Regions from separate parts of the Streptomyces sp. NPDC033270 genome, predicted to be linked through region 3. Evidence: riboswitches for the same ligand, from Rfam matches in the RefSeq annotation. Region 3 holds a riboswitch; each other region holds the start of a gene.
The links. A riboswitch is a leader RNA that binds a small molecule or an ion and turns the genes downstream of it on or off. The one in region 3 is predicted to bind cobalamin.

Region 1 (6,952 bases), on a different contig from region 3:
CTGGAAGAACGTCTCCAGAACGGGGCCACCTCTGAGCCGTACGACACGACCGCCCACCCGCCGCCCACGGCGAAGCCCAGCAGCGGGACACGCCCACACCGGCCAGCTGGAATCACCCCCCCCCGTAGAAGGCCCAGCAGGGGGCGCGCACCTTCATGGGCGGCGCTCGGGCAGGGGGAGTGCACACCTCCATGGGCGCGCGCCCCGGCAGGGAACGACAGTTGGCGCCCCGTGGGCGAAGCCGACAGCCTCAGCCGGCGGTCCCCGCCGCGCCCCTGGCGTCCCGGATCTCCTGCACCACCCGGGACGCCGTCTGCCGTACCGCCTCGGTCTCCGTCAGGAAGTGCCACCAGTCCGGATGCCGCCCTTCCAGACCGGCGACCGCGCGATCGAGCCGCGCCACCGCGTCGTCCAGGGGGCGGGCATGCCGCGGGTCGGGGGTGCTGCGTCCGGCCATCGCCAGCCGCTGCGCGTCCCGGAGGGCGAAGCGGGTCCGTTCGACCTCCTTCTGCCGGTCGAACGACACCGCATCGAGCCGTTGCAGCCGGTCACCGGCCGCAGACACCGCGTCGTCGGTGGAGTCCAGCAGCGCCCGAACGGTCGCCAGCCGGCTCGTGGCATCCGCCCAGCGCTGCTCGTCCCGCGCCTGCTGCGCCTCCCGCAGCTTGACCTCGGCCTGCTCCACGGACTGCGCCGCCTGCTCCGGTACGTGCTGCAGGTCCTGCCAGCATGCCGCGCTGTAGCGCCGCCGCAGCTCGCTGAGGACCGGATCGACCTTCCCGGCGCGCGTCGTGATCGCCTGCGCCCGGGTCCGCAGCGACACCAGCCGCTTGTCGATCTCGGCGGCCTTCGCCGGCAACCGCTCGGCCTCGGCCCGTATGCCCTCGGACTTGCGGAGCACGTCGTCGGCGCGCCGGATGGTCTCCTGTACGCCGTGCTGCCCGGCGCCCTGATTGAGCTTGGTCAGCTCCGGCCCGAGCGCCGCCAGCCGGGCCGCGAGATCGTCCGCCCGCATGCCCTGGGCCCGGACCGCGTCCAGGGCGTTGCTCGCCGCCAGCAGCGCCTGCCGCGCCCGCTCCACCGCCGGGGCGAGCTGCGCGAGCTGCGTCTCGGCGGACTGCAGCAGCGGCCCCAACCCCTGCGCGAACCGGTCGAGGTCGCCCTTGACCCGGTCCAGCTCCTCCTTGGCCCGCGTCAGATCGGCCCGCGCCCGTGCCACCGCGGCGCCGTCCAGATCGTCACGGTCGAGATCATGGGAGTCGACCGCGGTGATGTAGCCGTGACTCACCTCGTCGATCCGCCGCCCGAAGCCCTCGTAGTCCGCCGCGGCCCGCTGCGCCTGAGGGGAACTGTCCACCGCGGTGATCGTCTCTATGGAGATCCGCAGATCCCGGTGTGCGGTGTCCAACTCGTAGAACGCCGCCGCCGCGGCGTCCTTCGCGGCCTGCGCATCGGCCCGCTGGCTCTCCCCGCGCCCGAACCAGCGACGAGTCCCCCCACCGGCGAACGCCATCGGGGCCAACGCGATCAACAACGGCAACGGCAGCAACGCGAGCGTCACCGCATCCCGGACCGGGCCTCCACGCGCGCGACGGCGTTCTCGCTGCTCATGCGGCTGCGTGTGTGTCGCCGTCACTTCCCTCTCCCGATCGGTTCGCCCCAGGACGGATGCCATTCTCCCACTCACCGGAAACGAACACACCGGCCGGTAAGTTCGCACTTCGCGCACTGGTTTGCAGTTCAGCCCCGAAGGCAAGGTAGTCTGTCGGCTCGACCAGGGCGCATAGCTCAGCGGTAGAGCGCTGCTCTTACAAAGCAGATGTCGGCGGTTCAAATCCGTCTGTGCCCACTCACCGCGCAAAACGACGAAGGCCCAGGCCGTCCGATATGCACTCGGATTCCTGGGCCTTGATCGTTTGTTGCCGTGGGTGCGCGGCTCGCCCAGTTCCCTCAGCGTCATGGCGTCGGCCACGGACGTCAGCTCCCCCGGTAGGGAAACAGGTGCACCGACCTTGGGCTCCAGGGGTCTGCGACACTGGTAGCAGCATGTCGGCGCGGCTCGCCGGCGTCCTTCTCCCCGAAGAGGGCGCGAAGCCCACACCGCATTCGGCCCTGGTGCCCAAAGCGGCATGGCGGCTCGATCTCACCATCTGTGGGAGGCATCCGATGCCATTCATCGACATCAAGGTGATCGCCGGAGTTTTCACCCCCGAAGAGAAGCAGAAGATGGTCGAAGATGTCTCCGAGGCGTTGATCGCCATCGAAGGTGAGGCACTGCGACCGGTGACGCATGTGGTGGTCACCGAGACACTCAGCGGCGAATGGGCCGTCGGTGGTAAGGCCCTGACAGCCGAGGACGTTCGGGCCAAGAGGGCCGGCTAGCCCAGCCGGTAGGGCCCTTCGGGCTCCTGTCGGTCGCCGGGCAGCAGTACATCCGCGGCCTGGAGGCCTGCCCCGAGGGCATCGGGTTGGCGGCCCAGCCTTTCCTGCCAAGTAGATGTCGCAGGTTCGAATCCTGTTGTGCCCACAGTGGTGGACCGTGAGGTCAGTGGCCTCCGACTTGTTTGAGTCGGGGGCCGTTTTCGTGCCCGGGGGCGGTGGGGTGGCGGGGGTGAGGGTGAGGGTGCTCCGCGGGCTAATGGGGGCTGTTGTTTGTGGGGTGTGGGGCGTGTATCGTCCCACGTAGTTTGAAGTTTCAAGTAAATGGTCCACGCGGTGTCGTGGTGGGAGATCGGAGAGCGGGTTCATGGCCGTACGACGGCTCAATCACGCGGTGTTGTACGTCCGGGATGTGGCGCGGGCTGTTGCTTTTTACGGTGAGGCGCTGGGGCTCACCGTGGATGTGGAGATACCGGGGCGCGCGGCCTTCCTCAGCGCGCCCGGCTCGCTGAACGATCATGACCTGGGGCTGTTCGCGGTAGGGGCGGGCGCGCCGGGGCCGGAGGCCGGGCGCGTCGGGCTGTACCACCTGGCCTGGGAGGTCGGCACGCTCGGCGAACTCGCCGCGGCCGAGGCGCGGCTCGGCGAGCGCGGCGCGCTGGTCGGCGCCACCGACCACCTCGTCTCCAAGTCCCTGTACGCCAAGGACCCGGACGGCAACGAGTTCGAGGTGATGTGGCGGGTTCCGCGGGAGGACTGGCCGGGGCCGGAGGAGGCGGACCGGCTGCGGCCGCTGGATCTGGCGGTGGCGCTGAGGCGCTGGGGGCCGGATCTGGTGACGGGCGCCGCGGCCGGCTCGGCCACGTGAGGTGAGGCGCGGCCCGCGCGCGCCGTGCCTCAGGAGTCCGCTACCGCTGCCGCCTGCTCTGCCGCCTTCGCCCGGTCTGTCGCCTCCGCGCGCTGTGCCCAGCGCTTCTCCACGCCGCTCAGTCGCCAGTACGCCAGCGCCGCGGCCCACACCACGACGAACAGGCCGACGATGATGAAGCCGACATTGTCGAGGTCGAGGGTCGAGATCCAGCCGGTCAGCGGGTCGTCGAGGGCGAGTTTGTCGTGCAGCACGGTCACCAGCTCGATCGTGCCGATGAAGAAGGCCACGGCGATCGACAGTCCGGTGATGGTGAGGTTGTAGTAGACCTTGCGCACCGGGTTGGAGAACGCCCACTGGTAGGCGAAGTTCATGAACGTGCCGTCGAGGGTGTCGAACAGGCTCATCCCGGCGGCGAACAGCAGCGGCAGGCACAGGATCGCGTACCACGGCAGGCCGGCCGCGGCGCCGCTGCCCGCCATCACCATCAAGGTCACCTCGGTCGCGGTGTCGAAGCCGAGTCCGAAGAGGAAGCCGAGCGGGAACATCTGGCCGGGGCGGGAGATCGAGCGGGTGAAGCGTCCCAGGAAGCGGTTCATGAATCCGCGCGAATCGAGGCGCTGCTCCAGCTCGGCCTCGTCGTACCGGCCGTCGCGCATACCGCGGAAGACCCGCCAGATCCCGGCCAGCGCGATGAGGTTGAGGGCGGCGATGAGGTAGAGGAACGTCCCCGAGACCGTGGTGCCGATGGTGCCGAGGATCTGGTGGGTACGGGATTCGTCGTTGAGCAGGGTGCCGGCGAGCTGGGCGCCGCCCGCCACGAGGGCGGCCATCGCGACCACCACGCTGGAGTGGCCGAGCGCGAACCAGAAGCCCACCGAGACCGGCCGCTTGCCGTCGGCCATCAACTTGCGGGTGGTGTTGTCGATCGCGGCGATGTGGTCGGCATCGAAGGCGTGCCGCATGCCGAGGGTGTATGCGGTGATGCCGAGTCCGGCGCCGAAGACCTGGCTGCCCACGGAGTAGTGGTGCGGGACGACGAGCAGGAAGAGCACGCCGAAGGCGACGACGTGCAGGCCGGCTATGACGGCCATCAGGCCCGCGGTACGGAGGGTGTCCTGCCGGCGCCAGCGGAACGCGGCGGGGGCAGGGGTGTTCGGGGTATCGGTGGACAGGGCCATCCGGCGGTCACGCTCCAGCACCTCGTGGATCAGTTCGTGAGATGCCGTGGCCGGTCTCCTGGCTTACGGGTGCACGCGTCCGTCCCCGCCTTCCCGGCCGCGGGCTGCGGTCAGTGGCGCCGTACGCGCGCCGTGCGCATACGGAAAGGACTGGAAACTCCCCGATCACAGTGGCGAGGGCCGCTCCGGCCTGGGACCACAAGGTCCGGCACCGGTCTTCCCGAACACCACGGCTCGATCACTCTATCTGCCGAGGAGGGCGGGAACTGCCGAGGAGGACGGGTGGAGGTGCGGGCCAGTGGCAGTGGACTCACGGCCGGTGGTCACCGGGAGCGCCGAGGCTCCGGCGGGGCCGGTGGGTCAGAGGCGCCGGGTCAGTAGTCCAAGGACGAGAGGAAGGCGTGCAGTTCGCGGTCGAAGAGCCCGGTGTTCTCCAGATTGACCATATGGGCAGCGCCCGGTATTCGGACTCTTCGGGCGCCGGGGACGGCCAGCGTTATGGCGTGGGCGTTGGCGGAGATGTCCGTACTGTCGAGGTCGCCGTCGAACACGACAGTCGGCACCCGGATCTCGCCCAGACGGTCCGCAGCCCCGACTTCGAGGGGCATCCCGGCGCCCAGCCCATCGGCATGCACCTCCACATTGGCCGCGGCCGAGGCGCGCATCCGCTCACGGAACCCCGGGTGCACGGCGGATGGTTCGCGATGCGGACCGTCCACCCACATCCGCAGGAAGTGCTCGACATAGCGATCCGCGCCGTCCGGTGCGCCGATGGCCGCGACCTGCTCCTTGATGTGCTCCAGGACGAAGGGGTCGGTGAAGGGGCGGCCGCTGATGCCGGGGGAGGCGAGCGCGAGGGCCGTCACCCGATCCGGGTGGGCTATCGCGGTGTCGAGGGCGACCCGCGAACCGTGTGAGAGGCCGACGAGGACGGCGCTGGGGGCGTCGAGCGCGTCCAGGAGGGTGCACAGGTCGTCGTGGTTGGCGTAGTCCCCTTCCACCGTGGAGGACAGGCCGTGGCCGCGGAAGTCGTAGCGGATCGCGCGGAGACCGGAGTTCACCAGCCAGGTGAACTGTTCGTCCCACATGTGCTGGTCGAGCATGCCGCCGTGCAGCAGTACCACCGCGGGGCCCGAGCCGGCCGTCTCATAGAACAGCTCGCCGTCGTCGACCGGCACGAGGCCGTTGTCGACCTCGGACCAGTCGGTGATTGCTCGGGTCATGCTCCGGACCGTCCTTTGTGCGTGGGATGCGTGGAGTGGGTGTGGATTGGGGTGGATGGGCTGGCGAGGTTGGCTAGGTGGTGGTTGTGTCGATCTTGTCGTTACTGTCGCTGCTGTCAGTTTTATCCGGTGGAATGTGTGAGCCGTTCGCCAGGTGCCGGAATTCCTCGCCGAGGCGGTCGAGTACGTGCAGGGTCGTGCGGACGTCCTCGGCGGTCAGGTCGGCCAGTCGCTGCCGCAGCTCCGTCGCCTCGAACTCCTGGATCCCGCGTATCGCCGCCGCGCCCTCGGTGGTGAGCTCGATCAGGGAGGAGCGGCGATGCGCGGGGTTGGGTGCCGTCACGACCAGGCCCAGCTCCGCGGCGTGGTTCACCCAGCGCTGCACCGGCTGTCTGTCGAGCCCCATCGAACGGGCCAACTGCGGCACGGTCCTGGGGCCTTCGCTGTGCAGGGCGTCCAGCAGTGCGTGTTCACCGGCGGTCATGCCCGTGCCGGTCAGCTCGCGCTCCACCGCGCGGACGACCGTCCGGTGCAGTGGCCATAGGCGTCTGATGACGCCGTACAGCAGATCCTCGGCGGGAGTGGACCCGTCGGTGCCCTCCGTCTCGGCGTCGCGCGTGGTGGAGCTGTGCGCTCCGGCGCCATTACCGCCGGTGTCATGCTCTGCGACATCCCCCTCATTGACACTCATGATGTCATGATGACATCGGTGATGTCGTTTGGGAAGGGGCTTGATGCGGAAAGGAGTTGATGGTGGAAGAGCTGATGAGGGAGAGGAGGGCGGATGAAGGTCGGTCTGTTGCGTGCGGTCGGGGTGGCTACGGTGGTGTACGGGGTGGCGGTGACGGCGGTGCCCGATCTGCTGGCGCGGCCTTCGGGGCTGGTCGACGATGAGGGAAGGGTCGGGCGGGCCACCCGGATCTCGTTGCGCCCGCTGGCCTGGCGGGAGGTGGCGAGCGGGCTCGCACTCGCGCTGGCGCCCGAGGGTCCGGCGCTGCGCACCGCCGCGTACATAAGGATCGCGGCGGATCTCGGGGACGCCGTCCTGGTCGGTGCGACGCTGCCGGGCCGGGACCGGAGGGTGAAGGCGGCCGCGGTGTCCGTGGGGTGGGGCGGGCTGTCGGTGGTCGGTCTGCTGGCCGGCGGGCGGCGGCAGGGGGTCAGTCGCCCGACGGGGGCGGGGCGACTTCGGGGGCGAAGGAGATGACGAGGTCGGCGCGGTCGCGAGTCGCCGCCACGATGCGGGCGTTGGTCTCGTCCGAGGTGTGCACGAACCGTTCGGCGTCGGCGCGTGGGCGCCC
Region 2 (6,952 bases), on a different contig from region 3:
AGAGGCGAGGACGCAGGCGGCCGAGGAACTCGCGCGGCGCTGGGCCACCGACCCCCGGTGGCAGGGCATCGAGCGCACCTACAGCGCCGACGACGTGATCCGGCTGTCCGGCAGCGTGCGCGAGGAGCACACCCTGGCCCGGCGCGGCGCCGAACGGCTGTGGCGGCAGCTGCACGAGCGGGACTACATCCACGCGCTCGGCGCGCTGACCGGCGGTCAGGCCGTCCAGCAGGTCAAGGCGGGCCTCCAGGCCATCTACCTGTCCGGCTGGCAGGTCGCCGCCGACGCCAACCAGGCCGGGCACACCTACCCCGACCAGAGCCTGTACCCGGCCAACTCCGTTCCCCAGGTGGTCCGTCGGATCAACAACGCGCTGCTGCGCGCCGACCAGATCGCCACCGCCGAGGGCGCGGGCGACACGACGGACTGGCTCGCGCCGATCGTCGCCGACGCGGAGGCCGGATTCGGCGGCCCGCTCAACGCCTTCGAGCTGACCAAGGCGATGATCGCGGCCGGTGCGGCCGGCATCCACTACGAGGACCAGCTCGCCTCCGAGAAGAAGTGCGGCCACCTCGGCGGGAAGGTGCTGGTGCCGACCTCTCAGCACATCCGGACCCTCAACGCGGCCCGGCTCGCGGCCGACATCGCCGACGTGCCGACCCTCGTCGTCGCCCGCACGGACGCCCTGGCGGCCAATCTGCTGACCAGCGACGTCGACGAGCGCGACGCGGAGTTCGTCACCGGCGAGCGCACGGCGGAGGGCTTCTACCGGGTCCGCAACGGCATGGCGCCGGTCATCGCCCGTGGCCTGGCCTACGCCCCGTACGCCGACCTCATCTGGGTCGAGACCGGCACTCCGGACCTGGCGCAGGCCCGCGAGTTCGCCGAGGCGATCCACGCCGAGCACCCGGACCAGATGCTGGCCTACAACTGCTCGCCGTCGTTCAACTGGAAGGCCGCTCTCGACGACGACCAGATCGCCAAGTTCCAGCGGGAGCTGGGCGCGATGGGCTACCGCTTCCAGTTCATCACCCTGGCCGGCTTCCACTCCCTCAACCACGGCATGTTCGACCTGGCGCGCGGCTACGCCGAGCACGGCATGACCGCGTACGTCGATCTGCAGGAGCGGGAGTTCGCCGCGCAGGCGCACGGCTTCACGGCGGTCAAGCATCAGCGCGAGGTCGGCACCGGCTACTTCGACCTGGTCTCCACCGCCGTCAACCCCGCCTCGTCCACCACGGCTCTGAGCGGCTCCACGGAGGAGGAGCAGTTCCACTAGGACACCGCCTCGGGCCGCCCCGTCCGGGGTGGCCGTCCGGTCCGTCCCCGGCCGAGCGGGGGTCGTACGACCGTCCCCGTCCGACCCCCGCTCCGCTCCCTCCCGCAGGAGAACCCGATGACCACCAGCGCCCTCACCCACCGCGTCCGCGTCCTCGCCGGCCCGGGCGACCGTCACGACGAGATCCTCACCCCCGCCGCCCTGGACTTCCTCGGGCACCTGGCCACCGCCTTCGGCGAGCGCCGGCAGGACCTGCTGAAGGAGCGCCGTCGCCAGGCCCTGCGCCTGGCCGGCGGTTCCCCGCTCGACTTCCCGCTGGTCACCTCCGCCGTGCGCGCCGACCCGTCGTGGCGGGTCGCCGCGCCGGCTCCGGGCCTGACCGACCGCCGCGTCGAGATCACCGGCCCGCCGGACCGGCGCATGACGGTCAACGCGCTCCACTCCGGCGCCCGGGTGTGGATGGCCGACTTCGAGGACGCCACCGCCCCCACCTGGGACAACGTCATCGGCGGCCAGTTGAACCTGCTCGACGCCATCGAGCGGCGCATCGACTTCACCAGTGCCGACGGCAAGGAGTACCGGCTCGCCGACCGCGACCGGCTCGCCACCATCGTCGTCCGGCCGCGCGGCTGGCATCTCGACGAGGGGCACCTGGAGTTCGCCGGCGGACCGGTGCCCGCCGCGCTCGTCGACTTCGGCCTGTACTTCTTCCACTGCGCGCAGCGCCAGATCGACGCCGGCCGCGGCCCGTACTTCTACCTGCCGAAGCTGGAGAACCGCTACGAGGCCCGGCTGTGGAACGACGTGTTCGTCCTCGCCCAGGAGCTGCTCGGCATCCCCCGCGGCACGATCCGCGCCACCGTGCTCATCGAGACGATCACCGCCGCCTTCGAGATGGAGGAGATCCTCCACGAGCTGCGCGAGCACAGCTCCGGCCTCAACGCCGGCCGCTGGGACTACCTGTTCAGCCTGATCAAGACCTTGGGGCACCGTACCGGCTTCCTGCTGCCGGACCGGGCGAAGGTGACCATGACCGCCCCCTTCCTGCGGGCGTACACCGAACTGCTGGTGCGCACCTGCCACAAGCGAGGCGCCCCTGCGATCGGCGGCATGGCGGCGCAGGTGCCGAGCAGGGACCCGGCAGCCAACGAGGCGGCGCTGGCCAAGGTCCGGCTGGACAAGGAGCGCGAGGCCGAGGCCGGCTTCGACGGCTCCTGGGTGGCCCACCCCGGCCTCGTCCCCCTGTGCCGCGAGGTGTTCGACGGCGTTCTCGGCGACCGGCCGCACCAGATCGACCGTACCCGCGACGACGTGGCGGTGAGCGCCGCGGACCTGCTCTCGGTGCGCCGGATCAGCGGTCCGCCCACGGCGGAGGGGGTACGTGCCAACGTCGCCGTCGCCCTGCGCTACTTCGCCGCCTGGCTGCGCGGCCAGGGGGCGGTCGCCCTGTACGGCCTGATGGAGGACGCCGCCACCGCCGAGATCGCCCGCGTGCAGATCTGGCAGTGGCTGCGCCACCGGGTCGTCGACCGCGAGACGGTCCTGCGGCTGCTCGACGAGGAGCTCGCCGCGCTCGGCGCCGAGTACCCGTGGGCGGCCCTCGACGCGGTGCGGGACCTGTTCGAACGCAACGCGCTGGCCCGGGAGTTGCCGAGCTTCTTCACCCCGGACGCCTACTCCCGCCACCTCGTGCGGAACGCGGAGAGCCGGTCATGAGCGCGGGCATCCAGCGCGTCGGGGTGGTCGGCGGCGGCCAGATGGGCGCGGGCATCGCCGAGGTGTGTGCGCGGGCCGGTCTCGACACCGTGGTCTGTGAGGCCGACGCCACGGCCGCCCGCGCCGCGCGGGAGCGGGTGGCCGCCTCGCTGGACCGCGCCGTCCAGCGGGGGAAGCTGGAGCCGGCCGCGGCCCGGCAGGCCCTCGCCCGCCTGCTCTTCACCGGCAGCCTGGCGGACCTGGCCGACCGTCAGCTGGTCATCGAGGCCGTGGTCGAGAACGCCGACGCCAAGACGGAGGTGTTCGCCGCCCTCGACAAGATCGTCGAGGATCCCGGGGCGGTGCTGGCGACCAACACCTCCTCCCTCCCCGTCATGCGCCTGGGCATGGCGACCGGCCGCGCCGACCGGGTCGTGGGACTGCACTTCTTCAACCCCGTTCCGGTGCTGCCGCTGGTGGAGATCGTGACCTCCCTGCACACGGCCCCGGAAACGGTCACCCTCGTGGCGGACTTCGCCACCGGTGTCCTGGGCAAGACGGTCGTCCGCTCCCAGGACCGGGCCGGCTTCGTCGTCAACGCGCTGCTCGTCCCCTATCTGCTCGCGGCGATCCGCATGGCGGAGTCGGGCTTCGCCACCGCAGCGGACATCGACACCGGCATGGAGCTGGGCTGTGCCCACCCCATGGGGCCGCTCAGACTCGCGGACCTGATCGGGCTGGACACCGTCGCCTCGATCGCCGAGTCGCTCTACGACGAGTTCAAGGAACCCCTCTACGCCCCTCCCCCGCTGCTCCAGCGGATGGTCGAGGCGGGGCTGCTGGGCCGCAAGACCGGCCGGGGGTTCCACCAGTACGACCAGAACTGAGGGGTCTGGTCCGGCCGGGCTGAGGGGCCCGGACGCGCCGCCGGTGAGGGATCCGGCGGCTGCTCACAAGAGGGCGGGAAACGCATGTGCGGCGTTTCCCGCCCTCGTTGCGCTTCACACCTGTCGACCGCGTGTCTCACCTCACCTTCCGAATGAGGGACCTGGACGTCCCGCGTCACCGGACGGCCCTTAGGCTGACCAGTGCAGCTGGTTCGCCCCGTCCGCCAGGCGGGATGCGTCGCAAGAGGGAACCCGGTGGGAATCCGGGACTGCCCCGCAGCGGTGAGCGGGAACGACCGCCGTCATACGCACTGGGTCCGACGAGAGGGCCTGGGAAGCGACGGCCATTAGGTGTCCTCCCCCGTGAGGACGTGCCCGCGAGTCCGAAGACCTGCCATCTGCCCGGGTGCGAACGACTCGCATCCGGATATCCCGGTGACCTCGAGGGCGGGTCGGCGTACCTACCAGGCGGATGACCGCGCCATGTCGCGCGAGGTCGTCCCGCACGGTTCGCCACCCCTTCGCGCCTTCGTCCCGTCGCCGGGATCTCAGGGATTCGTCTCGCGAAGGAGATCTCCGTGAACACCAAGTCCGCAGCCGCGGCAGCACACGCCACCGTGTACGGCTATCCGCGCCAGGGCCCGGACCGGGAACTGAAGAAGTCGATCGAGGGCTACTGGAAGGGCCGCGTCACCGCCGACGCCCTCCGCGCCACCGCCGCCGAACTGCGCCGCACCACCTGGCAGCAGCTGGCCGGGGCCGGCCTCGACGAGGTCCCGACCGGCGACTTCTCGTACTACGACCACGTCCTGGACACCACCGTCATGGTCGGCGCGATCCCCGACCGCCACCGGGCCGCCGTCGCGGCCGATCCACTCGACGGCTACTTCGCGATGGCGCGTGGCACGCAGGATGTCGCGCCACTGGAGATGACCAAGTGGTTCGACACCAACTACCACTATCTGGTGCCCGAGTTGGGCCCTGACACGACGTTCACCGCCGACTCCGGCAAGCAGGTGGCCGAGCTGACGGAGGCCCTGGCACTGGGTCTGACGGCCCGGCCGGTCCTGGTCGGTCCCGTCACCTATCTGCTGCTGGCCAAGCCCGCGCCCGGCGTGGCCGCCGGCTTCGACCCGCTGACCCTCCTGGACCGCCTGCTGCCCGTGTACGCCGAGGTCCTCGCCGACCTGCGCGCCGCCGGCGCCCAGTGGGTGCAGCTGGACGAGCCCGCCCTCGTCCAGGACCGCACACCGGCCGAGCTCAACACCGCCGCCCGCGCCTACCGCGAACTCGGCGCCCTCACCGACCGCCCCCAGCTGCTCGTCGCCTCCTACTTCGACCGCCTGGGCGACGCCCTGCCCGTGCTGGCCAAGGCTCCGGTCGAGGGGCTCGCGCTGGACTTCACCGAGGCCGCCGCCGCCAACCTGGAGGCCCTCGCGGCCGTCGGCGGACTGCCGGGCAAGCGACTGGTCGCCGGCGTCGTCAACGGCCGCAACATCTGGGCCAACGACCTGGAGAAGTCCCTCGCCACGCTCGGCACCCTCCTCGGCCTGGCCGACCGGGTCGACGTGTCGGCCTCCTGCTCACTGCTGCACGTCCCCCTCGACACGGCGGCCGAGCGGGACATCGAACCGCAGGTCCTGCGCTGGCTCGCGTTCGCCCGGCAGAAGACGGCCGAGATCGTCACCCTCGCCAAGGGCCTGACCCGCGGCACCGGCGCCATCACCGCCCAACTGGCCGCGAACCGGGCCGCCCTGGCTTCCCGGGCCAACTCCCCCATCACCCACGACCCGGCCGTCCGCGCCCGCACCGGCGCGATCACCGGGAGCGACGCCCGCCGCTCGCAGCCCTACGCCGAACGGACCACGGCCCAACGCGCCCACCTCCGCCTGCCGCTGCTGCCGACCACGACCATCGGCTCCTTCCCGCAGACCGGCGAACTGCGCACCGCACGGGCCGACCTGCGCGCGGGCCGGATCGACCCGGCCGGGTACGAGGAGCGGATCAGGGCCGAGATCCAGGAGGTGCTCGCCTTCCAGGAGAAGGCCGGTCTGGACGTCCTCGTCCACGGTGAGGCCGAACGCAACGACATGGTCCAGTACTTCGCCGAGCAGCTCACCGGCTACCTCGCCACGCAGCACGGCTGGGTCCAGTCCTACGGCACCCGCTACGTCCGCCCGCCGATCCTGGCCGGCGACATCTCCCGCCCCGAGCCGATGACGGTGCGCTGGACGGCCTACGCGCAGTCCCTCACCGACCGCCCGGTCAAGGGCATGCTGACCGGCCCGGTCACCATGCTCGCCTGGTCCTTCGTCCGCGACGACCAGCCCCTGGGCGACACCGCCCGCCAGGTCGCCCTGGCCCTGCGCGACGAGGTGGGCGACCTGGAGGCGGCCGGCACGTCCGTCATCCAGGTGGACGAGCCGGCGCTGCGCGAGACCCTGCCGCTGCGCACCGCAGACCGCCCCGCCTATCTGGCCTGGGCCACGGAGGCGTTCCGGATCACCACCAGCGGCGTCCGCCCGGACACCCAGATCCACACCCACATGTGCTACGCCGAGTTCGGCGACATCGTCCAGGCCATCGACGACCTCGACGCCGACGTCATCAGCCTGGAGGCCGCCCGCTCCCACATGCAGGTCGCCCGCGAACTGGCCGCCCACGGCTATCCGCGCGAGGCCGGGCCCGGCGTGTACGACATCCACTCGCCGCGCGTGCCGAGTCCGCAGGAGGCGGCCGAACTGCTGCGCACCGGCCTGGAGGCCATCCCCGCCGAGCGGCTGTGGGTGAACCCCGACTGCGGTCTGAAGACCCGGGGCTGGGCCGAGACCCGGGCTTCCCTGGAGAACCTGGTGGCGGCGGCCCGCACCGTGCGCGGCGAGCTGCCCGCGTCCTGACCGGACGGCTCCCGAGGGGCCGGGGCCACGGGTGCCCCGGCCCCGACGCCGACGCCGAGGAGCAGTCCTCGGCCGAGTACGGGGAACTGCGATGCCCCGACGCCCGCAACCGATCGGGCGCCGATCCCCTCTTTCCTGGAAAGACCGTCAAGGGGGAAGCACCGTGGGTTGGTCACGTATCGCGATCGGCACCG
Region 3 (6,952 bases):
AAGGAGTTTGGTGGTCAGCGATTCGGAGTCGCAGACGGGAACATTGCGGGATCTCATTCTAATTACTTTGACGGTGAAAAGGGTGGCGACTCCCTGAATAATATGGGTGCGATTGTGGCCGGACACCCGGAACAGGTTACCCATCAAGGGAGGCGATGACGGCGATGAGGCGATGGGAAATCCTCCGGGTGGCGGCTAGTGTGATGCTTGTGTCCGGTTGTCTTGGTGGCTGTTCGGCCTTCCGGGGGGATGACCACGATCGAGCCAACGTGAAACAGGCAGTCAAGCGGATCGACTCTGTTCTGGACGACACCTTTAAGGCCATACGCCCCAGGATCAAATGGCGCGAGGGTCCTGCCCACATATCGGCGCACAGGAATTCCTTCACGAATACGGCGAATGGTGAAGTGGGTGTTGGCCGGAAACGCTATGTGCGCACCAAGGTGTCAAAATCGAAGCTTACCGAGCTGATCAAGGCCGTCTACAAGCACTGGTGGGCGACTGGGTATGAGATAGGTGAAATGAATACCCGAAGGCCTACGTTTTCCGCTACGGCCTCAGATGGTTGCGTTATTAATTTCAGCGTGGGTGGCTACGGCAACATTTCCGTCAGCGCCAGTGTTGATGTCTCATCTGACGCGGTCAGTGGTGACATTTGGGGAGAAGAAGGCGACAAGTTTCCCAAGGCGCCCAATGGCGGACCGGACTATGCGCCGGACGTGCGTGACCCCTACTGGTCCAAGTGACGTCGTGTGGCCCCTGCCCATCACAGGGGCGGGGCCACAACCCGGCTACTCCTCCGGATACCTCCGCGGTGTCCACACCACGTCCTCGTCGCGGCCGTCGTCGCGCCGTACCACCTGGGTCTGGGACGAGCCGATGATGAGGAGGGTGCGCATGTCGACCTGGTTCGGGTCCAGGTCGGTCAGGGCGACGGTGCGGACCGACTCCTCGGGGCCGCCGATGTCGCGGGCGAGGATGACCGGGGTGTCCGGGGCGCGGTGTTCCAGGAGGAGTTCGCGGGCCTTGGCGACCTGCCAGGTGCGGCTGCGGGAGCCGGGGTTGTACAGGGCGAGGGCCAGGTCGGCGCCCGCGGCGGCGCGGAGGCGGGCGGCGATGACCTCCCAGGGCTTGAGGCGGTCGGAGAGGGAGATGACCGCGTAGTCGTGGCCGAGCGGGGCGCCGGCGCGGGCGGCGGCCGCGTTGGCCGCGGTGACGCCGGGCAGGACGCGTACGGGCACGGAGCGGTAGGGGTCCTGGGAGGCGACTTCGAGGACGGCGGTGGCCATGGCGAAGACGCCCGGGTCGCCGCCGGAGACCACGGCCACCCGCCGGCCGCGGCGGGCCAGGTCCAGGGCGAGTTCGGCGCGTTCGGACTCGACCTTGTTGTCGGAGCCGTGGCGGCGCTGGCCGGGGCGTACCGGGACGCGGTCGAGGTAGGTGGTGTAGCCGACGAGGTCCTGCGCGGCGGCGAGGGCGCCGCGGGATTCCGGGGTGAGCCAGAGGGGGCCGGCCGGGCCGGTGCCGACGACCACGACCTCACCGGGGCCGGAGGGCTCGGCGGCGGCGCGGGCCGGTGCCGCCTCGGGGGCCTGGTAGGACTGCTCCGCGACGCGGCTGGCGACGACAGAGACGGAGAAGTAGGGGACGGTGTCGGAGTCGATGTCGGCCAGTTTGTCCGTGCGTTCGCCGGACATGGTGGCGCGCTCGACGTAGTGGGCCTCGGCGAGGCGGCCGGAACGCTCCATCGCCCGGCGGACGGTGGGGAAGGTGCGGCCCAGCTTCATGACGACCGCGGTGTCGGTCGAGGCCAGGCGGGCGGTCAGCTCCTCCTCCGGCAGCGTGCCGGGCAGGATCGTCAGGACCTCGTCGGCCTCGGCGAGCGGCTTGCCCAGGCGGGCCGCGGCGGCGCTGATCGAGGTGACCCCGGGGATCACCTCGGTCGGGTACCGGTGCGCCAGCCGCTTGTGCATGTGCTGGTAGGAGCCGTAGAAGAGCGGGTCGCCCTCGGAGATGACGGCGACCGTGCGGCCGGCGTCGAGGTGCACGGCGAGGCGGGCCGCGGCCTCCTCGTAGAACTCGTCGAGCGCACCGCGGTAGCCGCCGGGGTGGTCGGTGGACTCGGTGGTGACCGGGTAGACCAGCGCCTCCTCGATGTGGTCGGCGCGCAGGTGCTCGGCGGCTATCGCGCGTGCGATGGAGCGTCCGTGCCGGGCGCTGTGGTACGCGATGACGTCGGCCGCGGCGATGACCTGGACGGCACGTACGGTCATCAGGGACGGGTCACCGGGGCCGAGGCCCACGCCGTAGAGGCGACCGGTCAGTTGCTGCTCGCTCACGCTTACTCTTCCTCGCTTGCCAGGGCGTTGATCGCGGCCGCGGCCATGGCGCTGCCGCCCCGGCGCCCGCGCACCACGATGTGGTCCAGCTTCGACGGGTGGGCGATCAGCGCGTCCTTGGACTCCGCCGCGCCGATGAAGCCGACGGGTATGCCGAGCACGGCGGCGGGGCGGGGTGCCCCCTCCTCGATCATTTCGAGCAGTCGGAAGAGCGCGGTGGGCGCGTTGCCGACGGCCACCACGGCGCCCTCCATGCGGTCGCGCCACAGCTCCAGCGCGGCGGCGCTGCGGGTGGTGCCCATCCGGGCGGCCAGCTCCGGCACCGACGGGTCGGCGAGCGTGCACAGCACCTCGTTGTCGGCCGGCAGCCGCTTGCGGGTGACGCCGCTGGCGACCATGTTGGCGTCGCACAGGATCGGCGCACCGGCGCGCAGCGCCTTGCGGGCGTTGGCCACCACCTCGGGGGTGAACGCCAGATCGCGTACGAGGTCGACCATGCCGCAGGCGTGGATCATCCGGACCGCCACCCGACTGACGTCGGCGGGCAGCCCGGCGAGGTCCGCCTCGGCGCGGATCGTGGCGAAGGACTGGCGGTAGATCGCCGCACCGTCCTTCTCGTAGTCGAAGGCGGTCACTGGGGCCTCGTTTCTTGCGTTGCTGGTGGTGCATCCGGCCGTACGACCGATATCTGGTAGCCGTCCGGCGTTGCCAGGACGTCGACCCAGGTGCCGTGAGGGTGGCCGCAGCGGCGCTCGCAGCCGGACCAGTGGACGGGCGCCCCGCCCGCCCCGCTGGCCGGGCCGCCGTCCGGCGTCCGCGCGCCCGCGGCGACCGCGGCCGCGGCGTCCGCGCGGACGTCCGTAAGGGACTTGGCGCAGCCGGGGCGGCCGGTGCACGCGCCGAGCCGGTGCCAGGGGGAGGAGGGGTCGGTGACCAGGCCGGCGGCGGACAGCTCGGCCGACCGGGCGGCGGCCGCGGCGGCCGGCAGACCGGGCAGGACGATTCCGCGCCAGGGCGTCAGGCGCAGCGCGCCGGTGCCGTCCTGGGCGGCGATGGCGGTGAGCAGGCGCCACTGGGCGGTGCTCAGCCGGCCCAGCGGGGCCAGGACGCACAGGGCACGGCGGCCGTCGGAGCCCTCGACCTCCCCGGGGGCGGAGGAGTCCGGGAACTTCTCGGCGTACGCGGCCACCGAGCCGAGCGCCCCCGCCCCGTCCGCCACGTGCTCGGCCGCGATGCCCGCCGCCCGTAGCCGCTCGGCGACCTGCCGGGCCGTCAGCGCGTGCCCGTCCGGCAGTTCGCGGATCCGCCAGGCGCCGCTGCCGCTCGCCGCGGCGGCGTCCAGGAATGTCAGGGCGGCGGTGAGCGCGGCGCGCGGTGCGTCCGGGCCGGCGATCCGCAGGGCCGCCGGATCGTCACCGACCCGCAGCAGCGCGGTGCCACCGGCGCCGGCGTCGGTCCTCCCGGCCACCGCGGGTGGTTCTGCGACCAAGCTCACATCCCCGCCGAGCGCGGCCACATCGCCGCGTCCGTCGTCCAGGACGAAGAGGAAACGGCCGGACAGCGCGGTCGCGGGCTGGCTCGCACAGAGCGAAGAGTCCAGGTCACGGGCCCACAACCGCACGTCAGCAGGGGTGTGCCGGTCGAGCCCGGCCAGCGGGGAGGCGAGGATGTTGCGGATGCGTTCGTGGTGCTCGGAGGGCAGCAGACCGGCGTCGCGCAGCAGACCGGCGAGCCGGCCGCCGCAGCCCTCGGCGAGCCCGCGCAGCTCCACGTTCCCCCGGGACGTCAGGGAGAGCCGCCCGCCCCCGAGGGTGTCCGCGGCGTCGGCCAGCGCATCTGCCTGACGTACCGTCAAGTCGCCTGCGGGTACCCGCACTCGGGCCAGCCGGCCATCGGCCGCCGGGTGCAGCCGCAGCGCCCCCGGGCAGGCGTCACCGCGGTCCCGTATGGGCGGTTCGGACCCCTGGGGCCGGATGGAGGGGGAGGGCGGCATGGCGGCGAGCATACCCACGACGCCGGGCGGCCGATCCGGGGCGGATCCGGCCATGGACCGGTCGCCGACCGGCCACGCACTCGACCGCGGACCCGACCGTGGCGGAGCGGGGCGGTCCGCGGCGGCCGGCCCCCGGGCCCGCTTACCTCGGCCGCCCGCAGCCCTTACTATGCAGGTCGGTGGGTCGGCTGGCCCATCGGACGCCAGCGACGGCGCCGGGCCTTCGGCCCAGGGGAGGAAGCCCGGTGAGAATCCGGCGCGGTCCCGCCACTGTGAACCCGGCTGGTGCCGGGTGAGCCAGGAACTCCCGCCGTCCATACGACCACCCGGGGCGCGGACACCCCGAGGAAGGCCTGCGCTCGCATGCTTCTGCTGCTGTCGACCTCCGACACCGACCTGCTCAGCGCCCGCGCGGCCACGGGCCCGGTGCCATACCGCCTCGCCAACCCCGCCCGCCTCGACGTGGCCGAGCTGCCCGCGCTGCTGGAGGGCACCGACCTCGTCGTCGTACGCCTCCTCGGCGGCATCCGCGCCTGGCAGGAGGGGCTTGACCTGCTGCTCGCCGAGGACCAGCACCGGCCGGTCGTCGTGCTCACCGGTGAACAGGCCCCCGACGCCCAGCTCATGGAGCAGTCCACGGTCCCGGTCGGCATCGCGGCCGAGGCGCACGCCTACCTCGCGCACGGCGGCCCCGCCAACCTCGACCAGCTCGCCCGCTTCCTCTCCGACACCGTCCTGCTGACCGGCCACGGCTTCGAGTCGCCGGCCGCCGCGCCCAGCTGGGGCCCCCTCGACTGGGAGAGCCGCAACGACAGCGGCCCGCTGGTCGCCGTGCTCTACTACCGCGCCCACCACATGAGCGGCAACACCGCCTTCGTGCGGACCCTGTGCGAGCAGATCGAGGCGGCCGGCGGCCGTGCCCGCCCGCTCTTCGTCGCCTCGCTGCGCGCACCCGAGCCGGAGCTGATCGACGCCCTCCGCCCGGCCGACGCGATCGTCACCACCGTCCTGGCCGCGGGCGGGACCAAGCCCGCCGAGGCGTCCGCCGGCGGCGACGACGAGTCCTGGGACGCGGGCGCGCTCGCCGCGCTCGACGTGCCGATCCTCCAGGCCCTGTGCCTGACCGGGTCGCGCAGCGCCTGGGAGGAGAACGACGAGGGCCTGTCCCCGCTGGACGCCGCCAGCCAGATCGCCGTCCCCGAGTTCGACGGGCGCCTGATCACCGTCCCGTTCTCCTTCAAGGAGGTCGACGAGGACGGTCTGCCGGTCTACGTCGCCGACCCCGAACGCGCCGCCCGGGTCGCCGGCATCGCCGTGCGCCACGCCCGGCTGCGGCACATCCCGGCCGGCGAGAAGCGCCTGGCGCTGGTGCTCTCCGCGTACCCGACCAAGCACTCCCGCATCGGCAACGCCGTCGGCCTGGACACCCCGGCCAGCGCGGTCGCTCTGCTGCGCCGCCTCCGGGCGGACGGCTACGACTTCGGCGACGAGACCGCCGAGCCCGTACCCGGCCTGGAATCCGGTGACGGCGACGAGCTGATCTACGCCCTCATCGAGGCCGGCGGCCATGACCAGGAGTGGCTCACCGAGGAGCAGCTGTCCCGCAACCCGGTCCGCATCCCGGCCGCGGACTACCGGCGCTGGTACGCCACGCTGCCGCAGGAGCTGCGCGACTCCGTCGAGGAGCACTGGGGGCCGCCGCCGGGCGAGATGTTCCTCGACCGCAGCCACGCGGGCGAGCCGGGCCGCGACCCCGACGGCGACATCGTCCTGGCCGCCCTGCGCCGCGGCAATCTGCTCATCCTCATCCAGCCGCCGCGCGGCTTCGGCGAGAACCCGATCGCGATCTACCACGACCCCGATCTGCCCCCCTCGCACCACTACTTGGCGGCCTACCGCTGGATCGCGGCCTCCCAGGAGGACGGCGGCTTCGGCGCCGACGCCATGGTCCACCTGGGCAAGCACGGCAACCTGGAGTGGCTGCCCGGCAAGAACGCGGGCCTGTCCGCCGCCTGCGGCCCGGACGCCGCGCTCGGCGACCTCCCGCTCGTCTACCCCTTCCTGGTCAACGACCCGGGGGAGGGCACCCAGGCCAAGCGCCGGGTCCACGCCACCCTCGTCGACCACCTCGTCCCGCCGATGGCCCGCGCCGAGTCCTACGGCGACATCGCGCGCCTGGAGCAGCTCCTCGACGAGTACGCGGCGATCTCCTCCATGGACCCGGCCAAGCTGCCCGCGATCCGCTCCCAGATCTGGACGCTGATCCAGGCCGCCAAGCTCGACCACGACCTGGGGATGGACGAACGCCCCGACGACGAGGGCTTCGACGACTTCCTGCTGCATGTCGACGGCTGGCTGTGCGAGGTCAAGGACGCCCAGATCCGCGACGGTCTGCATGTCCTGGGCGGCGCGCCCACCGGTGAGGCCCGGGTCAATCTCGTGCTCGCCATCCTGCGGGCCCGGCAGATCTGGGGCGGCACACAGGCCCTCCCCGGTCTGCGCGAGGCGCTCGGCCTCGACGAGTCCGCCGCGACCCGCACGACCGCCGACGAGGCCGAGGAGACGGCCCGCGCCCTGGTCCAGGCGATGGAGGACGCGGACTGGGACCCGGCCGCGGTGG
Region 4 (6,952 bases), on a different contig from region 3:
GGCCGCGGCCACCGCACGGTCGACATCGGCCCGCGAGGCGTGCGGGACGCGGCCGATGACCTGTTCGGTGTGCGGTGAGACGACCTCGATCGTGTCCCGGCCGGCCGGATCGACCAGCTGTCCGCCTATATAGAGCTTTCCGTGCTCGACGAGGTCGCTCATCGCTGCCGCCTCCTGCGGGTTGGCCGCCTGTCCGATGTGGGTGCGCACCTACGCGGACCGTGTGAGGGGCATGTGCTGCCTTACCGCGCCGGCTTATGACGCCGTGTCAGTCGATCGCCTCGGGACCGCTCGGTTCACCATGTCAGAAACTGATACCAGTTCTAGTTGGAGGAGTCCACGCCGTCGACCGAATCCCCACTGCCATCCCCACCACCGTCCCAACCGCCGTTCGTCGGAGGCGACTTCCGGCCGCTCTGAAACCAGTTCTAGTTATAGTGAGAGGGCAGGTGCGGGGTGACGGGGTGTATGCCACACCGAGAGGGGACCGGGATGACCACGCAGGTGATCGACCACCGAGGCGGGGTGTGGAGCATCGCCGTCCCCATCCCGGACAACCCGCTCGGCCACACCCTCGTCCACCTCCTGGAGACCGACCGCGGACCGGTGCTCATCGACACCGGCTGGGACGACCCGGACTCCTGGGACGCCCTCGTCGCGGGCGTCGCCGCCTGCGGCTTCGCCCTCACCGATCTCCACGGCGTCCTGATCACCCACCACCACCCCGACCACCACGGCCTCTCCGCCAAGGTGCGGCAGGCGTCCGGCGCCTGGATCGCGATGCACGCCGCGGACACCGCCGTGGTCCGCCGGACCCGCGAGGCCGAGCCGGGCGAGTGGCTCGACTACCTGATCGCCAAGCTCGCGGGCGCGGGCGCGCCGGACGACCATCTGGCACCGCTGCGGGAGGCGCGCGGCAACGGGCGCGGCCGGAGACTGCCCGGCCGACAGGCGGCCCTGCCGGACCGTGGGATCGAGCCCGGCGAGCTGCTCGACCTGCCGGGACGCCGGGTGCGGGCCATCTGGACGCCGGGGCACACGCCGGGGCATGTGTGTCTGCACCTGGAGGAGGAGCATCCGGGCGAGCGGGCTCGCGGCTTCGGCCGGCTCTTCTCCGGCGACCACCTCCTCCCGGGCATCACCCCGCACATCGGCCTGTACGGGGACCCGGACGACAGCACGGTCACCGACCCCCTGGGCGACTACCTCGCCTCCCTCGAACGCGTCGGCCGGCTCGCCCCCGCCGAGGTGCTGCCCGCCCATCAGCACGCCTTCACCGACGCCGAGGGGCGCGTACGCGAGCTCATCGCCCACCATCAAGAGCGGCTCACCGGCCTGAGAGCACTGCTCCGCGAACCCCTCACCCCCTGGCAGCTCGCCGTGGCCATGGAGTGGAACCGTCCCTGGGAACAGATCCCCTACGGCTCCCGGAACATCGCCGTCTCGGAGGCCGAGGCACATCTGCGCCGCCTGGTGAAGCAGGGGGACGTGGAGCGGGTACCGGGCTCCGATCCGGCGACGTACCGGGCGGTGTGACGCACAGGGGAGGTGTGACGCCTAGGGAAGGTGTGACGAACCTCGCCGCCTTCGGCCGTCCCCGGCTCGTACGTGCGGGCGGGCCCCGTCCGGGCGCCGGTTAAGGTGTGCGGGACAACTTCATCCGTACCCGATCGGGGGAAGCCGGTGGAAATCCGGCGCTGACCCGCAACCGTGAGGACGGCCGTCGACCCGCGCGGTGCGCGGCGCTCCCGGCCGTACGAGCCGGAGCACCCGTTGGGGCACGACCAAGGCTCCCGCCACCGGAACCGCCGCCCGCGCGGACGGTCCGGTGCGCGGCACCGTCGAGGTATACGGAGCTGAGCCCGGTGCCACCGCGCCCGATCGCAGGATCGGCGCCCGGCGGTCGCCCGAGCGCGGCTGCGTACCACCGCCGCGACCCGACCCGAGAGGCACCGACCCGATGGCCCCCATGGCTTCCATGGCTCCCCAGGCCCCTTCGACGCACCCCGTCGCCTTCCTGGCGCGCCGCGCCGCCATGGCGCTGGCGGCCGTGGCGGTGCTGGGCACGGCCACCGCCCCCGCCGCGTCCGCGGCGCCCGCCCCCGCCCCGTCGACGTCGCCCAAGAAGCTGCCCGACGGGCTGTACGGCACCAAGGACCCGCAGTACGACGGTGTGTGGCGGCAGTCGCTGGCGCTGCTGGCGCAGGACACGGTCGGCGTACGACCCGCGGCGTCGGCCGTGGACTGGCTGGTCGGGCAGCAGTGCGCCGACGGCTCGTTCACCGCCTTCCGCGCCGAGCCGAAGCGGGCCTGTGACGCGAAGGCGATGCGGGACACCAACCAGACGGCCGCCGCGGTGCAGGCGCTGGCCGCGCTCGGCGGGCACGGCGAGACCGTGCAGAAGGCCGTGCGCTGGCTGAAGTCGGTGCAGAACGACGACGGCGGCTGGAGCTCGATGGCCGGCTCGGCCAGCGACGCCAACTCCACCTCCGTCGTCATCGGCGCGCTCATGGCGGCCGGCGAGAAGCCGGAGGCGGTCACGTCGAAGAAGGGCGGCAGGACTCCCTACGAGGCGCTGCTCACCTTCCAGCTGGGCTGTGCGGCGAAGGAGGGCGAGCACGGCGCGTTCACCTTCCAGCTCAAGGGTGCGGCGCCGAACGCGGACGCCACCGCGGCCGCCGCGACCGGCGCCCTGGGCAAGGGCTTCGTCGTCGCACCGGCCAAGCGGGGCGCCGACAGCCCCGTCAAGCCTCTGACCTGCAAGGACGGCAAGCCGGAGAAGTCCACCGATGCGGCGCGGGCCGCGGACGGCGGCGCCGCCTACCTCGTCGACCAGCTCGACCGGAACGGACAGCATCTGCTCTCCGCGATGCCGGGCCAGGAGGAGCAGCCCGATGTCGGCAACACCGCGGATGCCGTGGTGGCGCTGGCGGCCGGGTCGCACGGGGCCGCCGCCCAGAAGCCGCTGAAGTGGCTGGAGAAGAACGCCGCGGGCTGGGCCAAGGAGAACGGTCCGGCCGCCTACGCCCAGTTGGTGCTCGCCGCGCACGCCACCGGCGCCGACCCGCGCTCCTTCGGGGGCAGCGACCTGGTGGCCGCGCTGAACGCGACCGGGCCCAAGCCGGCCGGTACCGCCTCGCCGGCGGCCGAGGGCACGGAGGACCACAAGGACGGCGACGGCGGCGTCAACGTCTGGTGGGTCGTCGGGGTCGCGCTCGCCTTCGGCGCCGGCATCGGCTTCCTGCTGAGCGGCCGTAAGAAGAAGAACGCGCTCTGATGCGGCCGAGGCAGCTGCTGCAGCCGATGCGGCGCACCCGGATCGCCGGCGTGCTGCTGCTGGCCGGCGCGGTCACCGGGCTGGCCGCCGGGCCGGCCCACGCGCAGGAGTACCGCTACTGGTCCTTCTGGGACGGCGGGAGCGGCGGCTCCTGGGCCTACGCCACCGAGGGGCCGGCGACCGTACGCCCGGCCGATGGCGCGGTCGAGGGCTTCCGCTTCACCGTCAGCGCCGACTCCGCCGCGGCCGGCAAGCCGCGCGCGGCCGCCGACTTCGACGCGATCTGCCGCGATACGCCCGCCAGGGACGGCCGCAAGCGGATCGGCATCGTCATCGACTTCGGCACCGCGGCGGACGCTCCCGATGGCGAGCGGCCGCCGAAGGCCCGGACGGAGTGCGCCCAGGTGTCCGAGGACGCCTCGGCGGGCGAGGCACTGGCCGCGGTCGCCCGGCCGCTGCGCTACGACCCCAATGCGCTGCTGTGCGCCATCGCCGACTACCCGAAGTCGGGGTGTGCCGACCAGGTGAGCGGGTCGGGCGGGGCGAAGGAGTCCGCCGACGCGGAGCAGTCCGCCGGCCGGCGGGGTGCGGACGGGGCGGAGGGTACGGACGGGTCGAAGGGGGCCGGCTCCGGCGGTGACGGCGGGCCGTCCGCCGGACTGCTCGGCGGTGTCGCGGCCGTCGTCGTCCTGGGTGCGGCGGCCGTGTGGCAGGCGCGCCGTCGGCGCGGATGAGCGCCCCGCAGGCGACCCGTACCACCGCGCTGCACGCCGGCGCCTGGTGGCTGTGGGCCCTCGGCCTGGCCACCGCGGCCTCCCGCACCACCAACCCGCTGGTGCTGGGGCTGCTGGTGGGCGTGGCCGGATATGTCGTCGCGGCGCGGCGCACGGACGCGCCCTGGGCCCGCTCGTACGGCGCGTTCGTCAAGCTCGGCCTGGTCGTGATCGCCATTCGGCTGGCCTTCGCCTTCGTCCTCGGCTCCCCCATCCCCGGTACGCACACCCTCGTCACGCTGCCCGAAGTGCCCCTGCCCGACTGGGCGAAGGGCGTCCGGATCGGCGGCCGGGTCACGGCGGAGGGCATGGTCTTCGCGCTCTACGACGGGCTGAAGCTGGCCACCCTCCTCATCTGCGTGGGCGCCGCCAACGCACTGGCCAACCCCTCGCGGTTGCTGAAGTCCCTGCCCGGCGCGCTGTACGAGGCGGGCGTGGCAGTCGTCGTCGCCATGACCTTCGCGCCGAACCTGGTCGCCGACGTCCAGCGGCTGCGCGCCGCCCGACGGCTGCGCGGCCGCCCCGACCGCGGCTTCAAGGCACTGCTCCAGGTCGGTGTGCCGGTGCTGGAGGGCGCGCTGGAGCGCTCGGTGGCCCTGGCCGCGGCCATGGACGCCCGCGGCTACGGCCGCAGCGCCCACGTACCTCGCGCCGTACGTCACCTCACCTCCGTCCTCACCCTCGGCGGCCTCCTGGGCATCTGCGCCGGCACCTACGGCCTGCTCGGCGGCACCGGCGCCGGCTACGGTCTGCCGCTGCTCCTCGCCGGGCTGGCCGCCGCCCTCGCCGGCCTGTGGCTCGGCGGGCGCCGCTCCCTGCGCACCCGCTACCGCCCCGAACGCTGGGGCCTGCGGGCCTGGCTCGTAGCGGGCTCCGGCATCGCCGTGGCCACCCTGATGATCTGGGCGAACACCTACGCACCGGCTGCCCTCCACCCGCCCGCCGTCCCCCTCACGCCCCCTGTGCTTCCGCTCTGGCCGGCGGCGTCCGTGCTGCTGGGACTGCTCCCCGCGGTGGTGGCACCCCTCCCGAGGCCGACGGATCGCGTGCGGCGAGGTACGGACCGTACGGGCAGGGGTACGGACCGCACGGGCGATCGCGCTACGGACCGTACGAGCACGGGCCCCGACGGCGGCAGCCTCCGCCGTGTCCACAGCCGCGGTCGGGCACAGAGCCAGGGCCAAAGCTCGGGTCGTGGTCCTCGTGACGGCCGCGGCGGGGCCCACAGCCACCCCGACGATCCCCCTCCGTACAAGAAGGAGCCGACCCAGTGATCCGGTTCGAGCAGGTGTCGGTCACCTACGGCGACGCCGCGGCACCCGCTGTCCAGGGCATCGACCTGACCGTCCCCGAAGGCGAACTGTGCCTCCTGGTCGGCCCGTCCGGCGTCGGCAAGTCCACCGTCCTGAACGCGGTCTGCGGACTGGTCCCCCACTTCACCGGCGGCACTCTGCACGGACGCGTCACCGTCGACGGCCGCGACACCCGCACCCACAAGCCGCGCGAACTCGCCGACGTCGTCGGCACCGTGGGCCAGGACCCGCTGGCGCACTTCGTCACCGACACCGTCGAGGACGAACTCGCCTACGGTATGGAATCCCTCGGGCTCGCCCCCGGTGTGATGCGCCGCCGCGTCGAGGAGACCCTGGACCTGCTGGGCCTGGCCGACCTGCGCGACCGCGCCATCACCACCCTCTCGGGCGGCCAGATGCAACGGGTGGCGATCGGCTCGGTCCTCACCACCCACCCCAAGGTCCTGGTACTGGACGAGCCGACCTCGGCCCTGGACCCCGCCGCCGCCGAAGAGGTGCTCTCCGTACTCCAGCGCCTGGTCCACGACCTCGGCACGACCGTCCTGCTGGCCGAACATCGCCTGGAGCGCGTCGTCCAATACGCCGACCAGGTCATCCTGCTCCCCTCCCCCGGCGCCGCCCCCGTGATGGGAACACCCGCCGACATCATGGCCATCTCCCCCGTCCACCCACCGGTGGTCGCCCTCGGCCGCCTGGCCGACTGGTCCCCCCTCCCTCTCACCGTCCGCGACGCCCGCCGCAAAGCCACCGCCCTCCGCGAACGCCTGACGGGAGTCACCCCGCCGGCGCCGGGGACGGGCTCTCCCCGGACGGCTCCCTTCCCGGCCCCCGGAGCCACACCGCCAGGCGCCGGGCCGGGTGCCGAGGCGGCTGCCGGAGCGAGTTCCGGGACAACGGCCGGAACGGGCGCCGGGGCGGTTGCCGAGGCGGCTGCCGAGGCAGAGGCCGGGGCGGGTGCCGGGGCGGGTGCCGGGGCAAAGACCGCTCCGGCGATCCGCGGCGGTCGCGCCGCACGAATCCGGGACGGCGTTGTCTCACGAGCTCCGAGCGGTGCCGTCGCGGCGGTTTCCGGACTCGGTGTTCGCCGGGGGCAGATGGACGCGTTGTATCGGGTGGATCTGAACGTCCGGGCCGGCGAGACCGTTGCCCTGATGGGGCGCAACGGTGCGGGAAAGTCCACCCTCCTCGGCACCCTCGTCGGAATGCACCAGCCGTCCGCCGGTACGGTCCGCGTGGGCGGTGCCACTCCTCACCGCACCAGCCCCCGTGCCCTTCTGCGGCACGTCGGGCTGGTTCCCCAGGAACCCCGCGACCTGCTCTACGCGGACACCGTCGCCGCCGAATGCACCATGGCGGACCAGGACGCGGGCGCCCCCGCCGGCAGCTGCCGAGCCCTGGTGACCCGACTGCTGCCCGGTGTTCCGGACTCTGCCCACCCCCGTGATCTGTCCGAGGGCCAACGCCTCGCGCTCGCCCTCGCCGTCGTACTGACCGCACGTCCTCCGCTGCTCCTCCTCGACGAGCCCACCCGCGGCCTGGACTACGCCGCCAAGGCCCGCCTGATCGAAGTCCTGCGCACTCTGGCCACC

Region 1: it holds a riboswitch for cobalamin, as region 3 does, so the genes downstream of both, nicT (Nickel transporter NicT) here and cobN (cobaltochelatase subunit CobN) in region 3, are expected to answer to the same signal.
Region 2: it holds a riboswitch for cobalamin, as region 3 does, so the genes downstream of both, metE (5-methyltetrahydropteroyltriglutamate--homocysteine S-methyltransferase) here and cobN (cobaltochelatase subunit CobN) in region 3, are expected to answer to the same signal.
Region 4: it holds a riboswitch for cobalamin, as region 3 does, so the genes downstream of both, ACZ5XZ_RS37140 (prenyltransferase/squalene oxidase repeat-containing protein) here and cobN (cobaltochelatase subunit CobN) in region 3, are expected to answer to the same signal.

Annotation. Positions count from the first base shown of each region.
Region 1 is NZ_JBVIRA010000041.1:23,356-30,307, forward strand. Features, by position in the region: gene ACZ5XZ_RS36435 (hypothetical protein) at 251-1,636, opposite strand; tRNA gene ACZ5XZ_RS36440 (tRNA-Val) at 1,778-1,849, shown strand; gene ACZ5XZ_RS36445 (tautomerase family protein) at 2,047-2,382, shown strand; tRNA gene ACZ5XZ_RS36450 (tRNA-Ser) at 2,459-2,527, shown strand; gene ACZ5XZ_RS36455 (VOC family protein) at 2,747-3,247, shown strand; gene nicT (Nickel transporter NicT) at 3,277-4,428, opposite strand; cobalamin riboswitch at 4,460-4,675, opposite strand; gene ACZ5XZ_RS36465 (alpha/beta fold hydrolase) at 4,803-5,651, opposite strand; gene ACZ5XZ_RS36470 (MarR family winged helix-turn-helix transcriptional regulator) at 5,725-6,342, opposite strand; gene ACZ5XZ_RS36475 (hypothetical protein) at 6,436-6,858, shown strand; gene ACZ5XZ_RS36480 (nucleoside/nucleotide kinase family protein) at 6,812-6,952, opposite strand, start outside.
Region 2 is NZ_JBVIRA010000001.1:482,140-489,091, reverse strand. Features, by position in the region: gene aceA (isocitrate lyase) at 1-1,279, shown strand, start outside; gene aceB (malate synthase A) at 1,397-2,995, shown strand; gene ACZ5XZ_RS02235 (3-hydroxybutyryl-CoA dehydrogenase) at 2,992-3,861, shown strand; cobalamin riboswitch at 4,053-4,274, shown strand; gene metE (5-methyltetrahydropteroyltriglutamate--homocysteine S-methyltransferase) at 4,440-6,758, shown strand; gene ACZ5XZ_RS02225 (hypothetical protein) at 6,922-6,952, shown strand, end outside.
Region 3 is NZ_JBVIRA010000005.1:105,109-112,060, forward strand. Features, by position in the region: gene ACZ5XZ_RS10400 (alpha/beta hydrolase) at 1-159, shown strand, start outside; gene ACZ5XZ_RS10405 (hypothetical protein) at 270-746, shown strand; gene ACZ5XZ_RS10410 (precorrin-2 C(20)-methyltransferase) at 792-2,339, opposite strand; gene ACZ5XZ_RS10415 (precorrin-8X methylmutase) at 2,342-2,974, opposite strand; gene cobG (precorrin-3B synthase) at 2,971-4,332, opposite strand; cobalamin riboswitch at 4,526-4,658, shown strand; gene cobN (cobaltochelatase subunit CobN) at 4,696-6,952, shown strand, end outside.
Region 4 is NZ_JBVIRA010000044.1:9,119-16,070, reverse strand. Features, by position in the region: gene ACZ5XZ_RS37150 (aldehyde dehydrogenase) at 1-162, opposite strand, end outside; gene ACZ5XZ_RS37145 (MBL fold metallo-hydrolase) at 493-1,536, shown strand; cobalamin riboswitch at 1,651-1,792, shown strand; gene ACZ5XZ_RS37140 (prenyltransferase/squalene oxidase repeat-containing protein) at 1,961-3,277, shown strand; gene ACZ5XZ_RS37135 (SCO2322 family protein) at 3,304-4,011, shown strand; gene ACZ5XZ_RS37130 (energy-coupling factor transporter transmembrane component T) at 4,008-5,324, shown strand; gene ACZ5XZ_RS37125 (ABC transporter ATP-binding protein) at 5,321-6,952, shown strand, end outside.